One region of the Nocardiopsis lambiniae genome, then DNA from elsewhere that is predicted to be linked to it. Evidence: riboswitches for the same ligand, from Rfam matches in the RefSeq annotation. Region 1 holds a riboswitch; the other holds the start of a gene.
What was found. A riboswitch is a leader RNA that binds a small molecule or an ion and turns the genes downstream of it on or off. The one in region 1 is predicted to bind cobalamin.
Positions count from the first base shown of each region.

Region 2: linked by a shared signal. The riboswitch ahead of RM479_RS01680 (CoA-acylating methylmalonate-semialdehyde dehydrogenase) and the one ahead of RM479_RS13395 (nitrite reductase) in region 1 are both predicted to bind cobalamin.

Region 1 is NZ_JAVREP010000007.1:267,581-271,045, reverse strand. It holds gene RM479_RS13405 (precorrin-2 C(20)-methyltransferase) at 1-104, opposite strand, end outside; gene RM479_RS13400 (precorrin-8X methylmutase) at 101-766, opposite strand; gene RM479_RS13395 (nitrite reductase) at 763-1,638, opposite strand; cobalamin riboswitch at 1,693-1,896, opposite strand; gene RM479_RS13390 (hypothetical protein) at 2,053-2,253, opposite strand; gene RM479_RS13385 (aminopeptidase P family protein) at 2,507-3,465, opposite strand, start outside.
Region 2 is NZ_JAVREP010000001.1:372,708-376,172, forward strand. It holds gene RM479_RS01675 (MFS transporter) at 1-1,058, opposite strand, end outside; cobalamin riboswitch at 1,263-1,447, shown strand; gene RM479_RS01680 (CoA-acylating methylmalonate-semialdehyde dehydrogenase) at 1,654-3,153, shown strand; gene RM479_RS01685 (acyl-CoA dehydrogenase family protein) at 3,159-3,465, shown strand, end outside.

The DNA of each region.
Region 1 (3,465 bases):
TGGTAGGCGACGACGTCGGCCGCGGCGATGAGGCGCGCGCCCTTCAGGGTGATCAGCTCCGGATCGCCGGGGCCGACCCCGACACCGTGGAATCTGCCGGTCACTCCTCCTCCTTCGCGAGGGCGTTGAGGGCCGAGGCGGCCATCGCGGAGCCGCCTCGGCGGCCTCGGGCGAGAACGTAGGGGATGTCGACGCCGTGGCGGTCGGCGAACTCCTCCAGGGCCTGCTTGGACTCGGCGGCGCCGACGAACCCGACCGGGCAGCCGACGATCGCCGCGGGGCGCGGGGCTCCGTCGACCAGCATCTCCAGCAGGTGGAAGAGCGCCGTGGGCGCGTTGCCGAAGGCGACGACGGCGCCCTCCAGCCGCGGCTCCCACAGGGAGACCGCGGCGGCGGACCGGGTGGTGCCCCAGCGGCGGGCCAGGTCGGGGACGCGGTCGTCGCCCAGGAGGCACAGCACCTCGTTGTCCGCGGGCAGGCGGCTCCTGGTCACACCGGTGGCGACCATGGTCGCGTCGCACAGCACGGGCGCGCCCGCCCGCAGGGCGGACCGGGCGGCCCTGACCAGATCGGGGTGGACCACGAGGTCGGCGGCGAGGTCCACCTGTCCGGTGCCGTGGATCATCCGCACGGCGAGACGCTCGGCGTCGGCGGGCAGGTGCCCCAGACACGCCTCCTCGCGGATGAGGGCGAAGGAGTCCACGTAGATCGCGGGGCCGTCGTCGATGTAGCCGTAGTGCCGGTTCGGCCGGCGGGGGGCGGTCACCGCGCCGTCCCGGGGACGAGGACGCCGCGCCAGGGCGTGACGACGAGTTCCCCGCCGGCGGCGAGGGCCTCCTCGGCGAGGGCGTCGGCGTCGGCGCGGCCCAGGCCCTCCTCGGGCACGTGGACGTGGCGCCCGCCGAAGGGCAGCGGGCCGTACGGGAGCGGCGGGGCGGGGTCCGGCAGGCGCGGGTCGGGCGGTTCGGGGGCGGACAGCGGGAGGGGGAGCTCGGCGACGTGCCACGGCGCTCCGGGGCCGTCGCCGCGCCGTTCCAGGAACGCGTCGGCGAGACGGACGAGGGCGTCGGCCGCCTCGTCCAGCCGGACCACCGGGCCGTGGTGGTCACCGATGCGCAGCCGGGCGGTGCGATCGTCGAGCGCGACGAGGCCGAGGTCGCAGGCGCGCGCCACGAGGTCGCCGCGTCCGTCGTCGAGGGCGAACAGGAAGCGGCCGGGCAGGGCGGCGCGGTGCGGGGCCGAGCACAGGGCCGCGTCCAGCGCGGCGGCGACCGGGCGCAGGTCGGCGCGCCCGCCCTCCAGGCCGGTGAGCGGGGAGACCATCACGTTGCGGACGAGTTCGTGGGTGGGCGAGGGCAGCAGCCCGGTCGCCTCCAGGGCCCGGAGCGCGTCCGGGGTGAGCCGTCCGTCCCGTTCGGGCAGGGCGCGCACCTGGAGGTTGGCCCGCCCCGTGACGTGGACACGCCCGGAGCCGTACTCCCGGGCGACGGCCGCCAGGGTGGTCAGGGACCGTGCCGGGAGGCGTCCGCCGATGAGGCGGAGCCGGACCAGCAGGCCGTCCTCGGCCTTCCAGGGTCTGAGGGCACCGGGGCAGCGGTCGCGCCGGGTGCGGGGCGCGGGGGCGTCCGCGGGGAACATGCACGTCCTTCGGTTCGGGGGCCCGTACGCGGGGCCCGCGGGTGACCTGGCGGCCCGTGACCGCCAGCGCCAGCAGGTCTTCGGACTCGGGGTCGGCCGGTGCGGAGCGCCTTCCCGGGGCGGTGCCCCAGTGGCTGCCCGGGACGGAAGTCCCGGAGCGTGCCCGCCCGTCACCCTCACCGCTGCGCGTCAGTCCCGGATTCGCACCGGGTTCCCTGCCCCACGAAGTGGAGTACGACTGGCCCGAAGAGCGTACAACGTCCACCTACGGCTCCGACCAGCGGTCTTGCCTTCACCCCGGTCGAAGGCACCCGAACCCCGACAGGCGAATCCGGCGAGGGGGCGGCCCGCCATGGGCGGGAACACCGGCCGGTGACGGTGGTCCCGCGCCGGACGGGCGGACAGGCCGGGCGGTCAGTCGTCCTCGCGGACGTCGACGACCTCGCCGGACAGGTCGACGATGACGTCGTACCCGCGACCGTCCGCGCCGCGCACCTCGACGTCCCGGACGCGCGGGTCACCCTCGCGCGGGGTGAGCGCGTTGGTGGCGTGCGGTGGGACCGGCACCCCGGCGGCCTCCAGGGCACGCCCGTGGGCGCCGAAGGCCTCCCGCACGGCCTCGATCTCCTCCTGCGAGATCTCCTCGGGTCGGGTTCGGTGTCGTGCGGCAGGAGGACGTGGCGCGTGTCGGCTCCTGCTCGTCGTCGTTGCACGTGGCCACCCGGAGGGGCGGTCCGCGAGGATGACGACGACGGGTCCCGGATTCGACACCCGCCCGGGGGAATCCGGGACAAGGGCCGGGCCGCCCTCCCGAGGGACGGAAGGGCGGCCCGGAGAGCCGGAGTCGGGCTGTGGGCCCGGAGCCGGATCAGCGCGGCAGGCGCTCGGCCAGCCAGGCCTCGACCTCGGCGGAGGAGCGGGGCAGGGCCGCCGACATGACGGTGCGGCCGTCCTCGGTGACCAGGACGTCGTCCTCGATGCGCACGCCGATGCCGCGCAGTTCCTCGGGGACGGTCAGGTCGTCGGCCTGGAAGTACAGGCCGGGCTCGACGGTGAGGACCATGCCGGGTTCGAGGTCGCCGTACAGGTGGACCTCCTGGCGGGAGACCGCGCAGTCGTGCACGTCCAGGCCGAGCATGTGGCCGGTGCCGTGCAGGGTGTAGCGGCGCTGGAGCCCCAGTTCGAGGACGTGGTCCACCGGTCCCTCCAGCAGGCCCCACTCGATCAGGCCCTCGGCCAGTACCCGCTGGGCGGCCTGGTGGAAGGCGATGAACGGGGCGCCCGGTGCGACCGCGGCGATGCCCGCCTCCTGGGCGGCGTACACCAGGTCGTACACCTTGCGCTGGACATCGGTGAAGGTCCCCGAGACCGGCATGGTGCGGGTGACGTCGGCGGTGTAGAGGCCGGTGGTCTCCACTCCGGCGTCGAGCAGCAGCAGGTCGCCGTCGCGGACGGGTCCGTCGTTGCGGGTCCAGTGCAGGGTGGTGGCGTTGGGGCCGGAGGCGGCGATGGTGCCGTAACCGACGTCGTTGCCCTCCACCCGGGCGCGCAGGAAGAAGGTGCCCTCGATGAAGCGCTCGGAGGTGTCCTTGGCCTGCGGCAGCGTCCTGGCGACGTCCTCGAAACCGCGAACGGTGGCGTCGACGGCGAGCTGGAGCTGGGCGATCTCCCACTCGTCCTTGACCAGACGGTGGTCGGCCAGGGTGATGGCGAACTCCTCGTCCAGGGTCGCGGACTTGGCGCGGGCCTCCTCGTCGACGTCGGCGCGCACCTCGTCGACGACGGCGTCGAGCTCGGCGTCGTGGCCGCGCACGACGCGCACGGCGG
Region 2 (3,465 bases), on a different contig from region 1:
AGAAGCCGGTCGGGGGTGATCCGCTGGCGGATGGAGACCATCGCCACCGCGTAGCCGAGGATGAGCCCGCTGGTCACGAGGTAGCCGACGGCGACCACCGGGGTCAGGGGAAGCGCCGCGACCACGCAGTAGACCAGGCTCGTCGCGGTCAGACAGACCACCGGCAGGGTGCCGGGCGGAAGCACCGACCGCAGGAAGGACACCGACTGCCCGCCGATGACCCCGCCGGCCGCGGCGAACGCCATGAGCAGGCCGAACCCGGCCGGCCCCAGACCGAGCACGTCCCGAACGAACAGCACCTGTGTGGACAGGGCGGTGGCGTAGCACCCGTTGACGAACAGGGCGATGCCCGCGACCAGTCGCAGCAGCGGCTGCTCCAGGATGGCCCCTACCCCTTCGGTGAGGTCGGTGCCGACGCCTCGCAACCCTCGTCGTTCGCGGGCCGGGGTCTCCCCGTTCGGGTCCGCCACGCGTACCCGGGCCAGGGCCAGGACCGATATGAGCAGCGCGGCGACGTTGAGCACGAACGGCGCGAACAGGCCGATGGAGATGAGCAGGCCGCCCACGGGCCGACCGCCGAACTCCTGGACGACGAGGGCCCCGGTGCGCAGATGGCCGTTGGCGCGCTCCAGCCGCTCCCGGGGGACCAACGACGCGACGACCGTCTCCGAGGCGGTGTCGTAGCAGACCTCCAGGACGCCGAAGCAGAAAGCGAACAGCGTCAGCAGCGGTACCGACGCCCAGCCGGAGAACACCACGGCGGCCAGGGCCGCCCACAGCGCCAGACGGACGGTACCGGCGCCGACCATCACCGGGATCCGGGGTAGCCGGTCGATGAGGACTCCGACGGGCAGGGCCAGCAGCAGCCACGGCAACCGACCGGCGGTGGCCACCGCGGCGACGAGCACGGGGTCGGGGGTCAGTGAGGACGCCAGCCACGGCATCGCGATCATGGCGACGCCGTCGCTCAGGTTGGCGGCCAGCGCGGCCGACCAGAACGCCCAGAAGCGTCCTCCGAGCGCGCGGTCGGCGCGTGCGGGTCGGGGGGTGGAGGGCACGGGCCGGATCACCGGACCTTTCCGGCGCCGGCGCGGAGGGCGTCTCCTGGGGGTGGACACCGGGCCTCGCGGACACCCTAAGTCCTCGAACACCCCGTGACCGGTGCCGTCCCGGTTCGACGACCTTCCGGACCGCTCCCGGGGGGACGCCCTGCGCCCGCGCCGCGGGGCTCGGAAATTCCGACGGCACGACCCTGGATTTACTTGGACGTCCAACTATATGGTGGGGGCGCAAGGCCGCGGTGTCAGGGAAGCCGGTGAGAATCCGGCACGGTCCCGCCACTGTGACCGGGGAGCGATCCCTCACGACGCCACTGGTGCGAACCGGGAAGGCGGGGGAGGCGCGCAGAACCGGGAGTCAGGATACCGGCCGCGGTTTTCGAGTACGTGCGGTCCACGAGGATGGAGCGAACACGCATGACGACGCACCGCGCCCGGACGACCCGCCCATGGCGGGCGACGCGACGGCATCACTGAACCCACCACCCCACCACCTTCGGGGTGGCGGTCGGCCGTACCACCGCACACGGCCCCCGTTCCGCATGCCTCCTCCCATGCCTCGCCTCCATGACCTCCACAAGAGAGCCGGTGTCCCATGGTCCGTGTCCTGACGCACTTCGTTCACGGGGAACGTTCCCCCGGTCGTTCGACGACCTTCGGGGACGTCTTCGACCCCAACACCGGGAAGGTCCAGGCCCGGGTCCCCCTGGCAGACCGGGCCGAGACGGAGTCGGTCATCGCCGACGCGGTCGCCGCCCAGGTCGAGTGGGGTTCCTGGAACCCGCAGCGCCGCGCCCGGGTCCTCCTCCGGTTCCTCCAACTGGTCGAGTCCGAGCGGGACGGGCTCGCCCGCCTGCTGTCGGCCGAACACGGCAAGACCGTCCCCGACGCCCACGGTGACCTCCAGCGCGGTCTGGAGGTGGTCGAGTTCGCGGCGGGCATCCCGCACCTGATCAAGGGCGAGTTCAGCGATGACGCCGGAACCGGCATCGACGTCCACTCGCTCCGGCAGCCGTTGGGCGTCGTCGCGGGCATCACCCCCTTCAACTTTCCGGCGATGATCCCGCTCTGGCAGGCGGCCCCCTCGCTGGCCTGCGGTAACGCCTTCATCCTCAAGCCCTCCGAACGCGACCCGTCCGTACCGCTGCGCCTGGCCGAGCTGTTCGCCGAGGCGGGGCTGCCGCCGGGCGTCCTCAACGTCGTCAACGGCGGCAAGGAGACGGTGGACACCCTGCTCACCGACCCGCGCGTGGCCGCGGTCGGATTCGTGGGCTCCACCCCGATCGCCGAGTACGTGTACTCCACCGCCACCGCGCACGGCAAGCGCGCCCAGTGCTTCGGCGGCGCCAAGAACCACATGGTCGTCATGCCCGACGCCGACCTCGACCAGGCGGTGGACGCCCTGATCGGCGCCGGGTACGGTTCGGCCGGCGAACGCTGCATGGCGGTATCGGTGGCGGTCCCCGTCGGCGAGGAGACCGCCGACGCCCTGGTCTCCCGGCTCAAGGAGCGCATCGCCGACCTCCGGGTGGGCCCCTCGCACGACCCGCGGGCCGACTTCGGCCCCCTGGTGAGCGCGGACGCCCGCGACCGGGTCATCGGCTACGTCGACCTCGGTGTCGAGGAGGGCGCCGAGCTGGTCGTGGACGGTCGCGGTCACACCGTTCCCGGGTTCGAGGACGGCTACTTCGTCGGGGCCACCCTGTTCGACCGGGTCACCCCGGACATGCGGATCCACCGTGAGGAGATCTTCGGTCCGGTGCTGTCGGTGGTGCGCGCCGCCGACTACGAGGAGGCGCTGGCACTGGTCAACGGTCATGAGTACGGCAACGGCGTCGCGATCTTCACCCGCGACGGCGACACCGCCCGCGACTTCTCGCACCGAGTGGACACCGGCATGGTCGGCGTCAACGTGCCCATCCCGGTACCGGTCGCCTACCACACCTTCGGCGGCTGGAAGCGGTCCGCGTTCGGCGACCTCAACCAGCACGGACCCGACTCCATCCGGTTCCACACCCGCACGAAGACCGTCACCTCGCGCTGGCCCTCGGGGATCCGCGAAGGCGCGTCCTTCACCATCCCCGTGATGCGGTGACGGCCGTGACGACGCTCACCGAGGACCAGACGGCCCTGGCGGAGGCGGCCCGCGACTTCGCCCGCGAGCACCTGGCCCCGTACGCCGTCGAGTGGGACCAGGCCAAGCACTTCCCCGTGGACGTGCTGCGCAAGGCCGCCGACATGGGCATGGGCGGGGTCTACGTCCGCGAGGACGCGGGCGGGTCGGGCCTGAGCAGGCTCGACGGCGTCCTCGTCTTCGAGGCGCTGGCCACCGGCTGCCCGTCCGTGGCCGCCTACCTGTCCATTCACAACATGGTCGCCTGGATGATCGACCGCTACGGCGACGCCG